DNA from 3 places in the Kitasatospora sp. NBC_00315 genome. Region 1 is predicted to be linked to each of the others. Evidence: riboswitches for the same ligand, from Rfam matches in the RefSeq annotation. Region 1 holds a riboswitch; each other region holds the start of a gene.
What was found. A riboswitch is a leader RNA that binds a small molecule or an ion and turns the genes downstream of it on or off. The one in region 1 is predicted to bind thiamine pyrophosphate.
Positions count from the first base shown of each region.

Region 2: it holds a riboswitch for thiamine pyrophosphate, as region 1 does, so the genes downstream of both, OG823_RS17640 (cytosine permease) here and thiC (phosphomethylpyrimidine synthase ThiC) in region 1, are expected to answer to the same signal.
Region 3: it holds a riboswitch for thiamine pyrophosphate, as region 1 does, so the genes downstream of both, thiO (glycine oxidase ThiO) here and thiC (phosphomethylpyrimidine synthase ThiC) in region 1, are expected to answer to the same signal.

Region 1 is NZ_CP108025.1:4,031,248-4,037,899, reverse strand. It holds gene OG823_RS16435 (response regulator transcription factor) at 1-643, opposite strand, end outside; gene OG823_RS16430 (MFS transporter) at 698-2,059, opposite strand; TPP riboswitch at 2,297-2,431, shown strand; gene thiC (phosphomethylpyrimidine synthase ThiC) at 2,426-4,276, shown strand; gene OG823_RS16420 (hypothetical protein) at 4,465-4,944, shown strand; gene OG823_RS16415 (stealth conserved region 3 domain-containing protein) at 4,964-5,512, opposite strand; gene OG823_RS16410 (hypothetical protein) at 5,542-5,862, shown strand; gene OG823_RS16405 (hypothetical protein) at 5,932-6,652, opposite strand, start outside.
Region 2 is NZ_CP108025.1:4,321,438-4,328,089, forward strand. It holds gene OG823_RS17625 (DUF5926 family protein) at 136-1,131, opposite strand; gene OG823_RS17630 (ATP-binding protein) at 1,189-1,677, opposite strand; gene OG823_RS17635 (glycerophosphodiester phosphodiesterase family protein) at 1,989-2,795, opposite strand; gene OG823_RS17640 (cytosine permease) at 2,874-4,265, opposite strand; TPP riboswitch at 4,309-4,460, opposite strand; gene OG823_RS17645 (S1C family serine protease) at 4,749-6,461, shown strand; tRNA gene OG823_RS17650 (tRNA-Ser) at 6,567-6,652, shown strand, end outside.
Region 3 is NZ_CP108025.1:6,109,994-6,116,645, reverse strand. It holds gene thiE (thiamine phosphate synthase) at 121-876, opposite strand; gene OG823_RS25495 (Rv2175c family DNA-binding protein) at 876-1,241, opposite strand; gene OG823_RS25490 (NAD(P)/FAD-dependent oxidoreductase) at 1,327-2,523, opposite strand; TPP riboswitch at 2,600-2,712, shown strand; gene thiO (glycine oxidase ThiO) at 2,707-3,870, shown strand; gene thiS (sulfur carrier protein ThiS) at 3,867-4,076, shown strand; gene OG823_RS25475 (thiazole synthase) at 4,080-4,901, shown strand; gene pknB (Stk1 family PASTA domain-containing Ser/Thr kinase) at 5,005-6,652, shown strand, end outside.

The sequences.
Region 1 (6,652 bases):
AGCCGGTCGCGCGCAGGGTCTCCACCAGGCCCGGTCGACCGGTCTTGGCGCGGATCCCCGCGATGTGGACGTCCAGCGAGCGGGACGCGGAGAGCAGGACGTCCCCCCAGATCTCGTCGAGGATCTCCTCGCGGCTGCGGACCACCCCGGGCTCGCGGGCGAGGAGTGCCAGCACGTCGAACTCCCGCCGGGTCAGCACGACCGCGGCGCCGTCCACGGTCAGCCGGCGGGTCTCCAGGTCGATCAGGGTGTCGCCGACCGAGACCTGTCGCCCGGCGGCGGCCCGGGGCCTGGTGCCGCGCCGCTGCACGGCCTCCATCCGGGCCACCAGCTCCGCCGTCCGGAACGGCTTGACCAGGTAGTCGTCCGCTCCCGAGCGCAGCCCTCTGACGATGTCCCGCTCCTCGGTCCGCGCGGTGAGCACGATCACCGGCACGGTGGAGACCCGGCGCAGCCGGCGCAGCGCCTCCAGGCCGTCCATGTCGGGCAGTCCGAGGTCGAGCAGGACGAACTCGGCGGTGTCCTTGAGCCGGAGTGCGTCGTCGGCCCGCCCGGCCCGGACCACCTGGTGCCCGTGCCGGGCCAGCGCGGCGGCCAGGGCCGCCGCGAGCCGGTCGTCGTCCTCGACGAGGAGTACGTGCATGCCGCTCAGGGTAGGTCCGACCGGGGCGCGCCGCGGGCTCTTCGCGGGCCCGGCTCAGACGGTGGCCCGCTCCGGCGCGGCACTCACCCCGGCCGGGGTCAGCCGGGTGCCCCTGGTCTCCCGCATGGACAGGTAGACCACCAGCGAGACCGCCGCGCAGCCGGACACGTACCAGTAGAAGCCGGACTCCGCGCCGGCGTTCTTGAACCAGAGCGCCACGTACTCGGCCGTGCCGCCGAACAGGGCGTTGGCCAGGGCGTAGGGCAGCGCGACCCCGAGCGCGCGGATCCGGGTGGGGAAGAGCTCGGCCTTCACCACGGCGTTGATCGAGGTGTAGCCCGTGACGAGGACCAGGGCGGCGACGGCGAGCAGCAGGGCGCCGCCGAAGGTGCCGGCGTGCGAGAGCGCGGTCATCAGCGGCACGGTGCCGAGGGTGGCGCCCACACCGAAGGTGATCAGCAGCGGCCTGCGCCCGATCCGGTCGGAGAGCGCTCCGGCGAAGGGCTGCAACAGCATGAAGACGAACAGCGCGCAGAAACTGACCAGCGCGGCGTCCGACTTGCTCAGGCCCGCCGTGTTGGAGAGGTACTTGGTCAGATAGGTGGTGTACGTGTAGTAGGCCACCGTGCCGCCCATGGTCAGCGCCATCACCAGGGCGAACTCACGTCGGTGCTGCATGAGTTGGCGAATCGTTCCGCGCTCCTCGGAGGCGGGCCGCGCGGCCCGCGGCCGGAGCTGCTCCTGGGCCGCCTCGGTGTAGGCCCCGGTCTCCACCAGGCTGCGTCGCAGCCAGAGCACCACGGCGGCCCCGGCCGCCCCCAGCGCGAACGGAATGCGCCAGCCGTAGGCGTGCAGTTCGGAGTCGGACAGGGTGTGCTGGAGGAGGATCTGGAGTCCGAGGCCGATCAGCTGACCGAGGGTCATCGAGACGTACTGGAAGCTGGAGACGAACCCGCGCCGGGCCGGCGCTGACGCCTCCGTCAGGTAGGTGGCGCTGGCGGCGTACTCGCCGCCGACCGAGAGGCCCTGCAGGAGGCGCGCCAGCAGCAGGACGACCACCCCGAAGTAGCCGACCTGCCGGTAGGTCGGGGCGATCGCGATCAGCAGCGCGCTCGCGGACATCATGGTGACGGTGAGGGTCAGCGCGGCCTTGCGGCCCCGCCGGTCGGCGTACCGGCCGAGCAGCCAGCCGCCGACCGGGCGCATGAAGAACCCGACGGCGAAGATCCCCGCGGTGTTGAGCAGTTGGGCCGTGGGGTTGCCGTGCGGGAAGAACGCCGAGGCGAAATAGGTCGCGAAGCTCGCGTAGACGAACCAGTCGTACCACTCGACCATGTTGCCGATCGAGCCGCCGACGACGGCCTTCCACGGTGTCCGGGCCGTTCTCGCGGGGGTGCCGGGGCCGGCAGCGCTCATGGTGAACCTCCTGGTGGCGGGGGCGGCGCGGGGTGGTCGCGCCGTCACACGCAGCGTCCTGCCGGGGCGGTGCCCCGGTACAGGGGCCGGGCCGACACCTAACCTCCGGTTAACACAGTCCGGGCGCCCCGGGGCGCCCGGGGTGGCGGTTGGCCGGGAGCAGACCGTCGCGTGGACCCGCTCTGGACCGGCGGCGATCGGGTCGCTACGGTGTTGACGTCTTGTTGCGGACACACCGTCCGCAGACACGGGAGCTCGGAGCACCGGGCTGAGAGGGCGCTGAACGGTACGCCACCACACGTACCGACCGCTGCGTCGACCGCAGGAACCTGACCGGGTAATGCCGGCGTAGGGAGTAAGGGTCCGATGACCACATTCGAAGTACCGGAGACGTCTGTCCAGAGCCCGGCCGGCGCCCCGGCGAACGGCGGCGGCACCCCGGCGAACGGCGCCCCGAACAGCGCGGGCACCGGCTATCCGACCACCGCCTGGCGCAAGGCCTACCGCGAGGGCTCCCGCCCCGACCTGCGGGTTCCGTACCGCGAGGTGGTGCTCACCAACGGCGGGGTCGTCCCGCTGTACGACACGTCCGGTCCGTACACCGACCCGTCCTACCAGCCGGACGTGCGGCGCGGGCTGCCCGCCCTGCGCGACGCCTGGATCCGCCAGCGCGGCGACGTCGAGGAGTACGACGGCCGGGAGGCCCGGCCCGAGGACGACGGGATCAGGCACACCGCCCCGCGCGGCGGTGACCTGCGCAACCTGGACGCCGTCTTCCCCGGCCGCCCGCGGCGCCCGCTGCGCGGCCGCGGCGGCGTCGCGGTCACCCAGCTCGGCTATGCCAAGCGGGGGATCGTCACGCCGGAGATGGAGTTCATCGCCCTGCGGGAGGGGCTGGCGCCCGAGTACGTCCGCGCCGAGGTCGCCCGCGGCCGGGCGGTGATCCCGCTGAACGTGAACCACCCCGAGGTCGAGCCGGCCGTCATCGGCACCAACTTCCTGGTGAAGATCAACGCCAACATCGGCAACTCGGCGGTCACCTCCTCGATCGAGGAGGAGGTGGAGAAGATGACCTGGGCCACCCGCTGGGGCGCCGACACCGTCATGGACCTCTCCACCGGCCGCAACATCCACACCACCCGGGAGTGGATCCTGCGCAACTCGCCCGTCCCGATCGGCACCGTGCCGCTCTACCAGGCTCTGGAGAAGGTCGACGGCAAGGCCGAGGAGCTGAGCTGGGACGTCTACCGCGACACCGTCGTCGAGCAGTGCGAGCAGGGCGTCGACTACATGACCGTGCACGCGGGCGTGCTGCTGCGGTACGTCCCGATGACCGCCCGCCGCAAGACCGGCATCGTCTCGCGCGGCGGGTCCATCATGGCGGCCTGGTGCCTGGCGCACCATCAGGAGAACTTCCTGTACACAAACTTCGAGGAACTCTGCGACATCCTCGCCGCCTACGACGTCACCTTCTCGCTCGGTGACGGCCTGCGTCCCGGCTCGACCGCGGACGCGAACGACGAGGCGCAGTTCTCCGAACTGCAGACGCTCGGCGAGCTCGGCCGGATCGCCCGCGAGCGGGACGTCCAGGTGATGATCGAGGGCCCCGGCCACGTCGCCATGAACAAGATCAAGGAGAACATGGATCTCCAGCGGGAGATCTGCGACGAGGCGCCGTTCTACACCCTCGGCCCGCTCACCACCGACGTCGCGCCCGGCTACGACCACATCACCTCCGGCATCGGCGCCGCGATGATCGCCTGGTGGGGCACGGCCATGCTCTGCTACGTCACTCCCAAGGAGCACCTGGGCCTGCCCAACCGGGACGACGTCAAGACCGGCGTGATCACGTACAAGATCGCCGCCCACGCCGCCGACCTCGCCAAGGGCCACCCCGGCGCCCGGGACTGGGACGACGCCCTCTCGGACGCCCGCTTCGAGTTCCGCTGGGAGGACCAGTTCAACCTGGCCCTCGACCCGGAGACGGCCCGCGCCTTCCACGACGAGACGCTCCCGGCGGAGCCCGCCAAGACCGCCCACTTCTGTTCCATGTGCGGCCCGAAGTTCTGCTCGATGAAGATAAGCAAGACCATCATGGACACCTACGGCGACGACATGTCCGGGGCCCGGGCCGACGAGGCCGAGGAGGGCATGAAGGCCAAGTCGGAGGAGTTCGCGGCCAGGGGCAACCGGGTCTACCTGCCGCTGGCGGACTGACGCCGGGTCGCCGGTCGTGCCGTTCCGGGAGGCGGAGGGGGCTTCCCGGGGCGGCGCCGTCCGGTCCGCCCGGACCTCCGCGCCGTCGCACCGGCCCGCCGGGCCCGCCGGTGCGCCCGGACGCACCGGGGGACCCGGCGGGTGCACGGCCCCTGGTGCGGACAGGCCGGTTCGGACAAGCTGCGGGCATGGACTGGATGCCCCTGCTCTCCACGTTGACCGGCGCCGTCATCGGCATCACTGCCACGCTGGTCGCCGACCGCGGCCGGTGGCGGCGTGAGGAGGTTCGCCGGGCGACGGAGCTGCGCCGCGAGGTGTACACGGTGTTCGTCTCGGCGCTCAAGACGGCGGGGGAGGAGATCCGGGCGGTCGCGCTGGGCGACCACCTGTCCGACCGGGCCCGGGACTCGGCCGTCCGGGAGGCCTTCCGCGGCGCCGACCTGTACACGGCGAGCGAACGACTCTGGCTGGTCGGCCCGACGCCGGTGGTGGCGGCCGGGAACGAGGCGTTCCGCAGCCTGCGCCGGCTCCGTGACGCCTACGCCGCGGGCGCGGGCGTCGGCTCCGCCGAGGACGCGGCCCTGATCGTGGAGCGCCGGGCCGCGATGGCGCGGATGCGCGGCCTCATGCGGGCGGATCTGGGGATCGCGCCCCTCGGGATCGAGTGACGGCCCGCCCGGGCCCGGCTCAGCCTGTCGTTCCCGCCGTCGTCACCGGTGCGACGACGCCCTCGGCCGGCCGGGGGAGCAGGGCGCGGGGCCGCTCGAACGGGCCGGGTACGGGGAAGTACGCCTCCAGGAACTCGCGGACGGCGACGTCCTGGACGGCCGGGTCGAGCAGGCCCGTGGTGACGTCGTTGAGGCACAGCACCGCGTGCTCCCGACGCGCGGTCAGCGCCGGCAGCCGCCGCAGCGCCACCGGGTCGCCGATGTCCACGAACAGCTCGTCGCCCGGGACGGACACGGCCTTCCCCGCCAGGTACGCGGTGTACCCGCAGAGGGTGAGCGGGGAGAGGCTGCGGTGCGCGCGGAACGGTTCGGCGGCCGTCCGGGCGAACTCGGCCGAGAAGTCCTCGGCGTTCTGCCGCAGCAGGCTCCGGTGCGCGGTGCGCGGCGTGTGGCGTGTGGCCGAGCGTCCTGGTCGGGACGCGCCCGGGGCGCTCGGCCCCGGGGCGGGGGGTGAAAGGCGGTGACGGGGCGTCCGGGAATCCAGTACTGTACGCGATCGTCCCACCATGCTTATCTGATCTTTATACGGGAATTCCTATGAACCTTGACTTCAGCGCCGAGCCCCTCTTCTCCTGGTACGTCGTCCTGCTGTTCATCAGCGGTGTGGCCATGCTCGGGATCGGCAGCACCAACTTCGGCGGCCTGAGCATCGGCTGGCGGATCTTCAACGTGCTCGCCGGGCTCGGCTTCGCCGGCTACGGCATCTACCTCGGGTTCATCTTCGAGGGCGGCGAGTACATCATCTTCTTCAAGGCGTTCATCCTGCCGGTCGTCCTGATCGTCCAGTTCGTCCGCTCGCTCGGTGCGCGTAACAGCGTGCGGCCGGCCCCGGTGGCGGGGCCGAACCAGGCCGGCTGAGCCGCTTCGCCGGGTCGGGTGCGCCCGGGCCGGGCGCACCGGCCCGGTGCGCCGGCCGGGCCCGACGGCTCAGACGTCGTCGGGGCTGGTGAACGCGGGCGGGCTGTAACCCGGGCTGCTGAACTCGGCGGGACGCGGGGTGCGGCCCTCGGGGTCGGTCACACCCTCGACGCCCGGGCTGGAGAAGCCGGGACTGCTGAAGCTTGCACCGGTGTAGCCGGGACTGCTGAACTCCGGAGAGGCCGAAGGGTCCTGGCGCTGACCGGACTCCTCCCCCGGCGCCGGTCGCGGCGCCGGGGTGTACGGCGCCAGCGCCGGTTCGGAGTCCAGGTTGGCCCGCAGGTACGGCAGCAGGGCGCGCTCGCGCAGGGCCAGCTGCCAGGCGCGGCGGGCGTCGGCGACCTCGGCCCGGAGATCCGGGTCGGCGTCGTCGGGCGGTCCGGCGCCGTCCCGCAGGGCGGTGAGGATCAGCCCGATGATGCCGAGGACCATCGCGGCGATCCCGACGGCGAGGGTCAGCCAGCCCGCCGTGACCAGCGAACGGCCCAGGACCAGGGCCGGGCTCGCGGCGCGCAGCAGGTACCCGAGGGCCAGGAGGACCACCGCGGCGGCGCCGGCCAGGATCGGCGCGAGCACGGTGAGCACGGGGAGGAGCCCGGCGCCGTTCTCGGAGCCGAGCTGGGCGGCGAGTTCTCGGACGGTCTGCGGGCCGGTGCTGCGAGGGGTCGACTCCTGGGCGGGTGCGGCGGCCGGTCCTTCGAGCGGGGTGCGCAGGTGTTCGCGCAGCCGG
Region 2 (6,652 bases), 290 kb from region 1:
CTGGCGACGGGGGATGCACCAGCGACCGGACTGATTGAAACAGTAACAAGAATCTGCTGCCGCGCCAATTTCCAAGACCCGGCCGCCGCCCGGAAATTGCGGGCGGCGGCCGGAATGTGACGCGTATCACAGTGCTCAGTTGAGCGTGACCTGACGGTTCACCAGGTTGGCACGGGCCCGACGCTCCTCGGCGGTCAGCGGGGCGTCGTCCTTCAGCGTCTCGGCGAGCCGCTCGGCGAACTCGGCGGCCGGCTTCTCGCAGTCGGCGGCGGTCATCCCGACCGGCAGGTCCCAGACCGGGACGGTCAGCCCGTGGGCCCGGAACGACCCGACCAGGCGGGTGTCCGCGCCGATGGAGGAGCGGTCGGCGGCGGTCAGCTTCGCCAGCGCGTCCAGCAGCTGCTCCTCGGGCACGGTCATCACCCAGCGCAGGTGGTTCTTGTCCGGCGTGGCGCACCAGTACGCGGCGTCCACGCCGGCCAGCTTCTCGGTCGGGATGGCCGAGGCGTTGGCCCGCTCCAGCGAGGCGGCGACCTCGCCGGTGGCGGCCTCGGCGTCCTCCAGCCAGAACTCGAAGCCGGTGTGCACGGCCGGGGTGAACGCGGCGGCCGGGTCGAGCAGGTCCTGCAGACGGCGCCCGCCCGGGACGGTCCGGCGGGACGGCACCGGGGCACCGGGCTCGACGGACAGCGCCAGCTCCAGGGCGTCCGCCAGGTCGCGGCTCAGGTCGCCGGAGGAGGACTGGGTCTGCAGGCCCAGCAGGATGGAGCCGTCCGCGCGGCGCAGCGCGGGCCACGCCAGCGGCAGCACGGTCGCCAGGGTCACCGAGGGGACGTCACCCGTCGCGCCGTCGGCCACCCCGGCGGCCAGCGTCAGCGGTACCGTCGCGGCCGGCACCAGCTCACGCAACGCGACCCAGTCGGCCTCGCCGGCCAGCTCTTCGAACGGACGGTGCACCAGCTCCTGGACCGCGTGCGAGGCCTCCCGGCCGTGACACGCCTTGTACCGGCGGCCCGACCCGCAGGGGCAGTCCTCCCGGGCTCCGACCACGGGGATCTCACCCGTGCCGGCGGTGGCGGTGGCGGACTGGCTGCGCTGCGGCGCCTTCTTGGCGGCGGCCTTCTTGCCCATGGTGCGGCTCTCCCGGAAACGGTGACGGCTTGCTCCGGGCAGCCTACTGAGGTTTCCTCACGCGCTTCGCGCGTCGCTCCCGCCCCGCCGGGCGTGCCGGGCCCGGGTCGGCAGACAGGCCCACACCGTGACCTCGCCGGGGGCGTCCCGTACCCCCCAGTCGTCGGACAGCCGGCCGACGATGCTCAGGCCGCGCCCGCCGCGCGAGGTCAGCGAGGGGCTGGAGGGCAGTGGCCGGGTCGGTGCGCCGCCGTCGGTGACCTCCAGGGTCAGCATCCCGTCCGGGCGCAGCTGCCAGCGGATCAGGACACCGCCGTCCTGCTCGGCGAGGACCGGTCGCCGGTCGCCGTCGCGGCCGTCCGGGCCGCCGTGGACCGGGCGGGCGCTCTCGCCCGTCGGGTAGCCGGAGGGCAGGCCGACCAGCACGTTGTCCACCACCTCGGCCTCGCTCCGCTCGCCCAGGTCGAGCAGCCGGCCGAGCGGTCTCGCGTAGCGGCAGGCATTGCTGAGCAGTTCGGACAGGATCAGAACCGCGTCGTCGACCACCGTCTCCGGTACTTGTCGGTCGCCCAGATCTCGACGAAGACGACGCCGCGCGACCCCGACGCTGGACGGGCCGTGCGGCACCGCCATGGTCGATGAAGTAGGCACTTCGCGCGCCACCATCAACGCCACCCCCGGACCTCCTTCAGCGTATGCCGAGGGATGAATGCCCCTTGGGAATGCGCCGGAAACGGTTCTGGGGCGATCCTGCGCGGACATTTCAAGCCGTCCGGTGGTCACGGTGCGAAAGGTGATTCCGCGCTCGTACCGGTGGATTCCGGAGATCGGAGCCGGCCCCGTCGAGGCGCCCGCCGCTACCGCCCGAGCCGGGCGAGCACCTGGGCCGGGCGGTTGGTGATGATCGCCGACACCCCGAGATCCAGGCAGAGCTCGACGTCGGCCGGTTCGTCCACGGTCCACACGTGCACCTGGTGGCCGGCCGCAAGCAGGGCCGGCACCAGCTCGGGGCGGGAGCGCACCAGGTCGATCCCCGGCCCGGCGATGCCCGCGCCGCCCGGCAGCGAGCCGCCGGGCGAAAGCCGCAGCGGCAGCATCCGGTCGAACAGGAACACCCGGGAGTACTCCGGCGCCGCCCGCCGTACCCGGCCGAGTGCCAGCGAGGAGAAGCTCATGATCCTGGCCTGCGCCCGTCCCTCGGGTCCGCCGGGGCCCTCGATGCCGAACCGCGCCAGCGCCTTCAGCAGCTCGGCCTCGACCCGGCCCCGGTACCGGACCGGGTGCTTGGTCTCGATCGCCAGGTCGACCCGGCGGCCGCAGTCGACGACCAGCTCCAGCAGGCTGTCCAGCCGCAGCACCGGGCGGGCCGTGTCGCCGTTCTTCCAGGAGCCGAAGTCGTACGCCTCCAGCTGGGCCAGCGTCATCGCGGAGACCGCGCCGCGGCCGTTCGAGACCCGCGAGATCGTCCGGTCGTGCACGCAGACCAGCCGTCCGTCCGCGGTCAGCCGTACGTCGCACTCGAAGCCGTCCGCGCCCTCGGCGAGTGCTCGCTCGTACGCGGCCAGTGTGTGCTCCGGCAGGGCGTCCGAGGAGCCGCGGTGCGCGACCACCTGGACGGCGCAGGCGCGGCGGGCGGCGGCGGGGGAGAGGTCGGGGCTGGTCACAGGGCCAACGATAGGCCCGGTACGTGAAGCGGGGGCGACGGCGGTCCCAACGTGCGGGGCCGCCGTCGCCGCTCCGGCTCAGTCGGTCGTCGCGTCGCTCCGGTCCCGGGTCAGCGGGGTGAGGGCCCAGGTGACCAGGGCGGGCACCAGGAAGCTGAGGAGCGAGGCCGAGGTCCACGACTGCGGGGTGAAGTGCAGCCTGGTCTGTGCGGCCGTCCAGAAGTCCACCCACCAGCCGGCGACGGCGGTCGGCGCGATGAACTGGTAGGTGGCGAAGCCCAGCGCCCACGGCAGCAGCATCAGCGGTCGCGACGGCGCCCGCTCGGAGAGGTTCCAGCCGCGGCGGCCCGCGCCGAGGAAGTAGTCGACGGCGAGCACCGCGAACAGCGGGACGAAGACCGAGCCGATCAGGTAGAGGAAGTTGTTGTACGTGTCGGTGAACTGCTTGATCTGCAGTGCCAGCACGGTGATCAGCAGGCCGATCCCGCCGGTCAGCAGCCGGCGGTCGACCCGCGGGAAGAGGTTGTGGATCGACATGGCGGTCGAGTAGACGTTGGCGAACGACTGGTCGGTCTCCCGCAGCACCAGCACCAGCAGGAACGCCCAGCCCGCCCAGACGCCGGTGAACGAGGAGAAGATCTTCTCGGTGTCACCGCCGGACTGCAGCAGCGCGATCAGGCCCAGCACGTAGCACCAGACCTGGGCGAGGGTGTAGCCGGAGAAGGTGCCCCAGAAGGAGGCCGACGGCGTCCGGGAGTGCCGTGTGTAGTCGGCGGCCAGCGGCACGAAGGAGATCGACACCGCGACGACCGCGTCGGTCGAGTGCAGGAAGCCGTGCCAGTTGCCCGCCCCCGGGTCGGGGAAGCCCTGCCGGCCCAGCTGGACGGTGAAGTACACCATCGCGATGCCCACCGCCACGGCCACGTACTTGCGCAGCACGGCGATCGCGCCGAGCGGCCAGATGGTCAGCACGGTGGTCAGCGCGCCCGCCAGGACCACGAACAGCCAGCGGTACCCGTCGGTGCCGGCCACCGTCTGGGCGCCCCCCGCGATCACGATCAGTTCGAAGACGCCCCAGCCGACGCACTGCGCGATGTTCAGCACGGTCGGGACGTAGCTCAGCCGGGTGCCGAACAGCCCGCGCAGGTTCGCCATCGCCGGCGCCCCCGTCCGGGCGCCGATCAGCGCGGCGACGGCGAGCATCGCCGTACCGATCGCCGTGCCCGCGACGATCGCGACGACGGCTGCGGCGAAGGACAGCTCCTGGCCCGCCGTGCCCAGCACGGTCGCGGCGCTGGTGAAGCCGATCAGGCTGACGCCCAGGTTCAGCCAGAGCGCGAACTGGTCCCTGAAGGACAGCGTGCGCGGCGGCTCGGTGTCGAGGACGAGCGGGGCCTCCGCGTGCCCGCTCGGTCCGGGGCGCTCCAGCACGGCGACGGACGGGTGAAGTCCGTCCTGCGGCTCGGGCAATTGCGTGGACGCGGACGCGTCCGGAGAAGAGGATGACGAAGCGGACGGCACGGCCGATACTCCCTACGCCGGCATTACCCGGACAGGTTCCTGCGGTCAGCGCTCCCTCGCCCGCCCGGCCACGACTACCGTGGCGTACGGTCGACCAGCGCACTCTCAGCCCGGAATGAGGTCCAAGCTCCCGCGTGTGTCAGTTTGAAGCGACAGGCTAGCGGGGGCCGCGACGTTCGCCAAGGCCAGGGGGTCCGGCCGTCCGCATCGCGGGATGCCGGGGGGACGGTGGGGCGGGGCCCGGGCGGGCCGGGTCCCGGCGGGGCCGGGGCCGCGATCGGGTGTCCGGTCGGTGTCCGGTCGGTGTCCGGTCCGGTCGGTGTTCGGTCCGGCTAAGGATTCTTATGAGTTCTTCAGAGGGCCCCTTACGGCAATCGAATCCCGCGTAGGAAAAACTATGCTTCTTGGTTCTGTCAGCTATGGAGGTCGTCAGTGAGCACCGAGCGCGAGAGTGGGTCCACCGGGCCGCAGGGGGAGCAGACCTCCGGCGGTCACGGGGTGGTGGGTCCGGCGCCTGACGGTCCGGCCCAGCCGCCGCAGTCCGCTCCGGCGGGCGTCGGTACGCCGGCCGTCGCGGACTCCCCGCAGACGCTGGCCTTCGGCAAGCTGAGCGCCCCGGAGCCGGCTCCGGCGGCTCCCCCCGCCCCGCCGGCTCCGGCCGCGCCCGCCCCGCCCGCGTACCTGGACGCGCCGCCGCCGGTCCTCCCCCCGGCCCCCGCCGCGCCCGGCTACCAGGACGCGCCGCCGCCGGCCAACCCGTACGCCGCGCCCGTCGCGGCACCGGTCCACGCCGCCCACGACCCGTACGCCCCGGCGCCCGGCGCCCAGCCGGCGCCCGCCGACCCCTACGCCGCTCCGGCGCAGGCTCCCGCCGAGCACGCCCACCACCCCTTCGGGGCCGGCCAGCCGCTCGGCGGCTGGGGCGCCCAGGACCACGCCGGCGGCACCTTCGCCGGCTCCGGCGGACCGGGCCTGCCCGGTTACCCGGGCGAGTACCCGGGTGCCGCGCCCGGTGGCCCGCGCAAGAAGCGCGGCGGTCTGATCGCGCTGATCGCCGCCGTCGCCCTGGTCGCCGGTGTGGCCGGTGGGGTGGTGGGCGCCGCGGTCAACGACGGCGGCGACACGGTCAGCTCCGCCAGTGACAACCGCAGCACCACCGTCCAGGCCGGCAACACGCAGAAGAACGAGGCCGCCCCCGGCTCGGTCGCCGGGATCGCCCAGAAGGCGCTGCCCAGCACGGTCACCATCAAGGCCGAGAACAGCACCGAGTCCGGCACCGGCACCGGCTTCGTCTTCGACACCGAGGGCCACATCCTCACCAACAACCACGTGGTCGCGCCGGCCGCCAGTGGCGGCAAGCTGACCGTCAAGTTCGCCGACGGCTCGTCCTACTCGGCCTCCGTGATCGGCCGCGCCGAGGGCTACGACGTCGCGGTGGTCAAGCTCGACAACCCGCCGAAGGACAAGCTCAGCCCCCTCCCGCTCGGCGACTCGGACAAGGTCAACGTCGGCGACGCGACCATCGCGATCGGTGCTCCGTACGGCCTGGAGTCCACCGTCACCACCGGCATCATCAGCGCCAAGGACCGCCCGGTCGCCTCCGGCGACGAGACCGGCGCGCAGGCCTCGTACATGAACGCCCTGCAGACCGACGCCTCGATCAACCCGGGCAACTCCGGCGGCCCGCTGCTCGACTCCGGCGGCGCGGTGATCGGCATCAACTCGGCGATCCAGTCCAACACCTCGGGCAGCGGCCGGGCCGGCAGCATCGGCCTCGGCTTCGCCATCCCGATCAACCAGGCCAAGTGGGTCGCCTCGACCCTGATCGAGACCAAGACCCCCGTCTACGCGATCCTCGGCGTGCTCCGCAACGACGACTACAAGGGCGACGGCGCCCAGATCCAGACCGCCGCCGTCCAGGGCACCCCGGCCGTCACCCCCGGCGGCCCCGCCGACAAGGCCGGCCTCAAGGCGGGCGATGTCATCACCAAGCTCGGTGGCAGCCCGATCGAGAACGGTCCCGCCCTGGTCAGCAAGATCTGGACGCACAAGCCCGGCGACACCGTCGACGTCGAGTACACCCGCGACGGCAAGACCGCCACGACCAAGGTCACCCTCGGCGAGCGCAAGGGCGACAGCAGCTGATCCCACCGCCGTCCGCACACCGCGGGCCCCCACCCGGGGACGCACCCCGCCCGCGGAATCCCTGTGCACCGAACCCCGCCGGACCCGTTAGGCTGACCTCCGCCTGGAGAGCTGCCCGAGCGGCCTAAGGGAACAGTCTTGAAAACTGTCGTGGGGTGACCCCTCACCGTGGGTTCGAATCCCACGCTCTC
Region 3 (6,652 bases), 2.1 Mb from region 1:
GTACTGAGCAGGGCCCAGGACCCGCGGGCACGGGCGGTGCTGCCGGCGCCGGCCGAGGCCGCGACCGTCCGGCGGTACCGAGCGGGGCTCAGCAGCGGCGCCGGACGGTCCGCGGTGCGGTCAGAGCTCGCGGACCCGGCGGGCCAGCTCGGCCGCCGCCGCTCCGGGGTCGTCGGCCGCGGTGATCGCGCGGACCACCACCACCCGGCGGGCACCGGCCGCCAGCACCTCGTCGAGGTTGCCGAGGTCGATGCCGCCGATGGCGAACCAGGGACGCCCGGTGGCCTGCTTCGCCGCGTACGAGACCAGGCCGAGGCCGGGGGCGTGCCGCCCGGGCTTGGTCGGGGTCGGCCAGACCGGGCCCGTGCAGAAGTAGTCCACGCCCGGTTCGGCGATCGCCGCGTCCACCTCGGACTCGGCGTGGCAGGACCGGCCGACGATCACGTCCTCGCCGAGGATCGCGCGGGCGGCCGGCACCGGGAGGTCGTCCTGGCCGAGGTGCAGCACGTCCGGGCGGGCGGCGTGCGCGACGTCGGCCCGGTCGTTCACCGAGAGCAGCCGGCCGTGGCGGCGGCAGGCGTCGGCGAAGATCTCCAGGTACTCCAGCTCCTGGCGGGCCTCCAGGCCCTTGTCCCGGAGCTGGACGACGTCCACGCCGCCGGCCAGCGCGGCGTCCAGGAACTGCGCCAGGTCGCCCTGTTCGCGGCGGGCGTCGGTGCACAGGTAGAGCCGGGCCTCGGCCAGCCGCGCGCGGGCGCCGGCGCCCGGGGCGGTGTCGGCCGGGGCGGTGTCGGCCGGGGCGGTGTCGGCCGGGGCGCCGGCGCCCGGGGCGGTGTCGGCCGGGGCGGTGCCGGCCGGGGCGGTGTCGGCCGCCATCAGATCAGCATCGCCTGGGCGCGGCGCTTCACCTCGGTGCCCCGGTTCTCCTGAAGGGCCTGGATCGGGCTGCCGGGCAGCGACGGGTCCTCGGTGAAGAGCCACTCCAGGATCTCCGCGTCGTTGTACCCGCAGTCGCGCAGCACGGTCAGGGTGCCGGACAGGTGCTTGACCAGGCCGGGACCGTCGATGAAGGCGGCCGGCACCTGCAGCGACCTGTTGGGGCCACGCCGGACGGCGATCAGGCCGCCGGTCTTGACCAGGTCACGGACTTCGGTGACCCGGACGCCCCACTGCTCCGAGATGTCGGGCAGGTACATCCACTCGGGGACAAGGTCTTCAATCTTCGCTTCGATCTCGCTCACGTCACCAGACTGCCACCTCGCCGGGCCGCCGCGCACCACCCGCACCCCGGACGGGCACACCGATGACCGAACGTGACCGGGCGGATCAGGGCGTGACGGCCGACTTGAGCGGCACCGCCGGATCGGCGGCCCGGAGCGGGTCGAGGGCGGCGCCCCGCTCCAGCAGGCGCCGGCCCTGGGCGAGGTCCCGCGGCCGGTCGACGGTCAGCAGGGCGGTCAGCCGCCCGCCGCGTGTGAAGAGCACCGTCCAGGAGGGGTCGCCGGGGGCGCCGCGCCAGAGCATCCGGTCACCCTCGGCGTGCCGCCCGGCGTACTGCACCATCCGGCCGAACTGCTCGGACCAGAAGTACGGCACCGGGTCGTACGGGGTGTCGTCGCCCAGCAGCGAGGCGGCGGCGGCCGCACCCGAGCGCAGCGCGTGGTCCCAGTGCTGGACGGCCAGCCGGGTGCCCGCGCGGGCCGAGGGGTAGGAGAGGCAGTCACCGGCCGCCAGCACGCCCGGCAGCGAGGTGCGCAGCCGTTCGTCCACCAGGACCGCGCCGTCGGCCGCCCGCTCCACCGGTGACCCGGCCAGCCAGCCGGTCGCGGGCCGGGCGCCGATGCCGACCACCACCTCGTCGGCGGCCAGCCGGGTGCCGTCGTCGAGCAGCACCTCGTGCGGGCCGACCGAGGCGACGGCGGCGCCGAGCCGCAGGTCGACGCCGGCCTCCTCGTACCAGGCGGCCATCGCGCCGCCGACCGCCGCGGGCAGCGTGCCGGGCAGCGGTGTCGGGCCCGCCTCGACCACGGTCACCTCGCAGCCCAGCGCGCGGGCGGCGGTGGCGGTCTCGGCGCCGATCCAGCCTGCGCCGACCAGGACGATCCTGGCGCCGGGCCGCAGCAGGACGCGCAGCGCCAGCGCGTCGTCGACGGTGCGCAGCAGGTGCGCGCGCTCCGCGCCGGGAAGTGCGGTGGCGGCGGCGCCGGTGGCGATCACCAGCCTGTCGTAGCGCAGCCCGCCGCCGTCGGTGTGCAGCACGCCGGGCTCCAGCCCGGTGGCGCGGCGGCCGGTGAGCAGGTCCACGCCGAGGGCGGCGTGGTCGACGTCCAGCGTGGTGGCGTCGGCCCTGCCGAGCAGGACGTCCTTGGAGAGCGGCGGCCGGTCGTACGGGGCGTGCGGCTCGTCCCCCAGCAGGGTGATCCGGCCCGGCCAGCCTCCCGCCCGCAGCGCGCCCGCGCACTGCGCGCCGGCCAGTCCGGCTCCGACGACGACCACCGTGTCCGTGCTCAGCAGCTCTCCCACGGCGTCACCCTATCGGCCGGGCCGGCCACCCCCGGTACGCGCCTTCGGGGCCGGTGGCACGCGGAGTTATGGTGGGGGCACTTCACACGGGAGCCCGGCGGACCGGGCTGAGAGGCGGGCTTGCACGGCCCGCGACCGTCCGAACCTGATCCGGGTCATACCGGCGAAGGGAGAGCAGCGACTTTGACACGCTTCGAGAGCGGTACGCCCGCGGACGTCCTGGTGATCGGCGGCGGCGTCATCGGCCTCGCGGTCGCCTGGCGGACGGCGCAGCGCGGGCTGCGTGTCGTGGTGGTCGATCCGGCGCACGGCGGCGGGGCCGTCCAGGTGGCGGCCGGGATGCTGGCGCCGGTCACCGAGCTCCAGTACGGCGAGGAGGCGCTGCTGCGCCTCGGGATGGCCTCCAACGAGCGGTACGCGGCGTTCGCCGCCGAGCTGGAGGAGGCCTCCGGCCTCTCCACCGGCTACCGGGCCTGCGGCACGCTCGCCGTGGCGCTGGACGCGGACGACCGGGAGGAGCTGCGCGAGCTGCACGCCTTCCACCGGCGGCTCGGCCTGGACTCGCACTGGCTGACCGGCCGCGAGTGCCGCAGGCTGGAGCCGATGCTGGCCCCGGGGGTGCGCGGCGGCCTGCACGTCACGGACGACCACCAGGTGGACGGCCGGCGGCTGGCCCGGGCGCTGGTGGTCGCCTGCGAGCGGGCCGGGGTGGTGCTGGAGCGCGCCGAGGTGACCGAGCTGGTGGTGGCCGACGGCCGGGCCGCCGGGGTGCGGCTGAGCACCGGGGAGGCGCTCGGCGCCGATCGGGTGGTGCTGGCCGCCGGCTCCCGCAGCCACCTGCTGCCGGGCCTGCCCGAGGGCGTGCTGCCGGCGATCCGGCCGGTGAAGGGGCAGATCCTGCGGCTGCGCGTCCCCGAGGCGTACCGGCCGTTCCTCTCCCGCAACGTACGCGCCGTGGTGCGGGGGCAGCACCTCTACCTGGTGCCGCGCGAGGACGGCGAGCTGGTGATCGGCGCCACCAGCGAGGAGCAGGGGTACGACACCACGGTCACCGCCGGCGGGGTGTACGAGCTGCTGCGCGACGCCCACGACCTGGTCCCCGGGATCACCGAGCTGCCACTGGTGGAGACCTCCGCCGGGCTGCGTCCGGGGTCGCCGGACAACGCCCCGCTGCTCGGCCCGACCGCGCTGCCCGGCCTGGTGGCGGCGACCGGCCACTACCGCAACGGCGTGCTGCTGACCCCGGTGACGGCGGATCTGCTCGCCGAGTACCTCGCCACCGGCGCGACGCCGGAGCTCGCCACCGACTTCTCCCCCACCCGTTTCACCGCAAAGGCCCTGGTATGAGCGACATCTCCCTCTCCGTCAACGGCGAAGCCCGGCAGGTGCCCGTCGCGAGCACCCTCGCCGAGGTGGTCGCCACCGTGAGCGGCGCACCCTCGGGGGTCGCCGCCGCCCTCAACGAGGCCGTGGTGCCGCGTGGCGCCTGGTCGCGCACGGCGCTCGCCGAGGGCGACCGGGTCGAGATCCTCACCGCCGTCCAGGGGGGCTGAGCCGTGACGACCGACAGCCGTCCCGCGGACGACAAGGACGTCCTGACCATCGCCGGCACCGCCTTCGGCTCCCGGCTGATCATGGGCACCGGCGGCGCGCCGAGCCTGGAGATCCTGGAGCAGGCGCTGCGGGTCTCCGGCACCGAGCTGACCACGGTGGCGATGCGCCGGGTGAACACCACCACCCAGGGCTCGGTGCTGGACGTGCTCACCCGCAACGGCATCCGGGTGCTGCCCAACACGGCGGGCTGCTTCACCGCCGGGGAGGCCGTGCTGACCGCCCGGCTCGCCCGGGAGGCGCTCGGCACCGACTGGGTCAAGCTGGAGGTCATCGCGGACGAGCGGACCCTGCTGCCCGACCCGATCGAGCTGCTGGACGCCGCGGAGACGCTGGTCGACGACGGTTTCACGGTGCTCCCGTACACCAACGACGACCCGGTGCTGGCCCGGAAGCTGGAGGACGTCGGCTGCGCGGCGATCATGCCGTTGGGCTCGCCGATCGGCTCGGGTCTGGGCATCCGCAACCCGCACAACTTCCAGCTGATCGTGGAGAGCGCGGGCGTGCCGGTGATCCTGGACGCGGGGGCCGGCACCGCCTCGGACGTCGCGCTGGCGATGGAGCTGGGCTGCGCGGCCGTCATGCTGGCCTCGGCGGTGACCCGGGCCCAGGATCCGGTGCTGATGGCCGAGGCGATGCGGCACGCCGCGGAGGCCGGCCGGCTGGCCCACCGGGCCGGGCGCATCCCGCGCCGCTTCCACGCCGAGGCCTCCTCCGCGATGGCCGGCCGGGCCGACCTCGACCACCGGGAGCGGCCGGCCTTCTGAGCGGGGCCCTCGCGTACGTGTCACAAGCCGGGCACAAGCGGCCCCGGGGGTGGCGTCCGCCCGGGGCCGGCGCCGTCCGCGCCCCTAGACTGCCCTGGTGGACATGGCACTGCACGACCCGCTCATCGGTACCCTGCTGGACGGCCGGTACCGGGTCGAGCAGCGCATCGCGACCGGCGGGACGGCCACCGTCTACCGGGGCACCGACACCCGGCTGGACCGGGTGCTGGCGCTCAAGGTGATGCACCCCTCGCTCGCCGGGGACGCCGACTTCACCGGCCGCTTCATCCGCGAGGCCAAGGCGGTCGCCCGGCTCTCGCACCCCAACGTGGTGAACGTCTTCGACCAGGGCGCCGACGGCACGACGGTCTTCCTGGCCATGGAGTACGTGCCCGGCCACACCCTGCGCGACCTGCTGCAGGACCGGGGCGCGCTGTCCATCCGGGCCGCGCTGGACGTCCTGGAGCCGGTGCTCGCGGCGCTCGGCTCCGCGCACCGCGCCGGGCTGGTGCACCGGGACGTCAAGCCGGAGAACGTGCTGATCACCGACGACGGCCTGGTCAAGGTCGCCGACTTCGGGCTGGTGCGCCTGCTGAACGCCGCGGACGCCCAGGCCACCGGCGGCGCCGAGGCGACCGGCGTGGTCCTCGGCACGGTCTCCTACCTGGCCCCCGAGCAGATCCGGCCGGGCGGGGAGAGCGACCAGCGGGTGGACGTCTACGCGGCGGGCATCCTGCTGTACGAGATGCTCGCCGGCCGGCGGCCGCACACCGGCGAGAACAACGCCCAGGTGATCTACCGCCACCTGCACGAGGACGTCCCCGCGCCGTCCCTGGCCGTGCCCGGCGTCCCGCCCGCGCTGGACGCGATAGTGGCGGCCGCGACCGCGCGCGACCCGCGGGGGCGGCCGGGCGACGCGGTGGAGCTGCTGGCCGCGCTGCAACGGGTGCGGCGCGGCCTGACCCCGGCCCAGCTGGACGCCGAGCCGCCGGCCTCCGCCCGGCCGAGCCCGGCGTACCCCACCACGGAGGCCACCTCGGTGATCCGGCCGGTGCAGCACACCAGCGTGCTGGACGTACCGCCGGAGCTGCTGGACGGCCTGCTCACGACGCCCCGCCCGTACAACGAGCCGCCGCCGGCCAGGGCGGCCCGCCCGCCCCGGCGGCGACGCTCGCTCCGGCCGCTGATCTGGGCCGGCGTCCTGGCCGCCGTGCTGCTGGCCGTCGGCGGCGCGACGTACGCGCTGTCCGGCGCGCTGTACGCGACGGTGCCGAGTGTGATCGGCCAGAGCCAGGCCCAGGCGGTCACCGTGCTGGACGGCTCCGGGCTGCGCGGCCGCTTCACCCAGGCGTACAGCGAGAACGTGCCGGCCGGCGAGGTGATCGGGACCGATCCCGGCGTCGGGCAGCGGGTCCGCAGAAGCGACGCCGTGGCGGTGACGGTCTCCCGGGGGCCGAAGCGGATCGCCGTGCCCGACCTCGCCGGCAAGACCGCCGAGCAGGCCCGGCAGGCGCTGACCGACGCGCGGCTGACACCGGGGAGCAGCACCGAGGAGTACGACGACACGGTGGCGCAGGGGGCCGTGATCAGCAGTTCCCCGGCCGCCGGGGCGCTGCTCCCGGAGAACTCCCCGGTCGCCGTGGTGGTCAGCAAGGGCATGGTGCCGGTCCCGGACGTCGGCGGGATGTCCAAGGACGACGCGACGAAGGCGCTGCAGGCCGCCGGGTTCCAGGTGCAGAGCAACGGCCTGA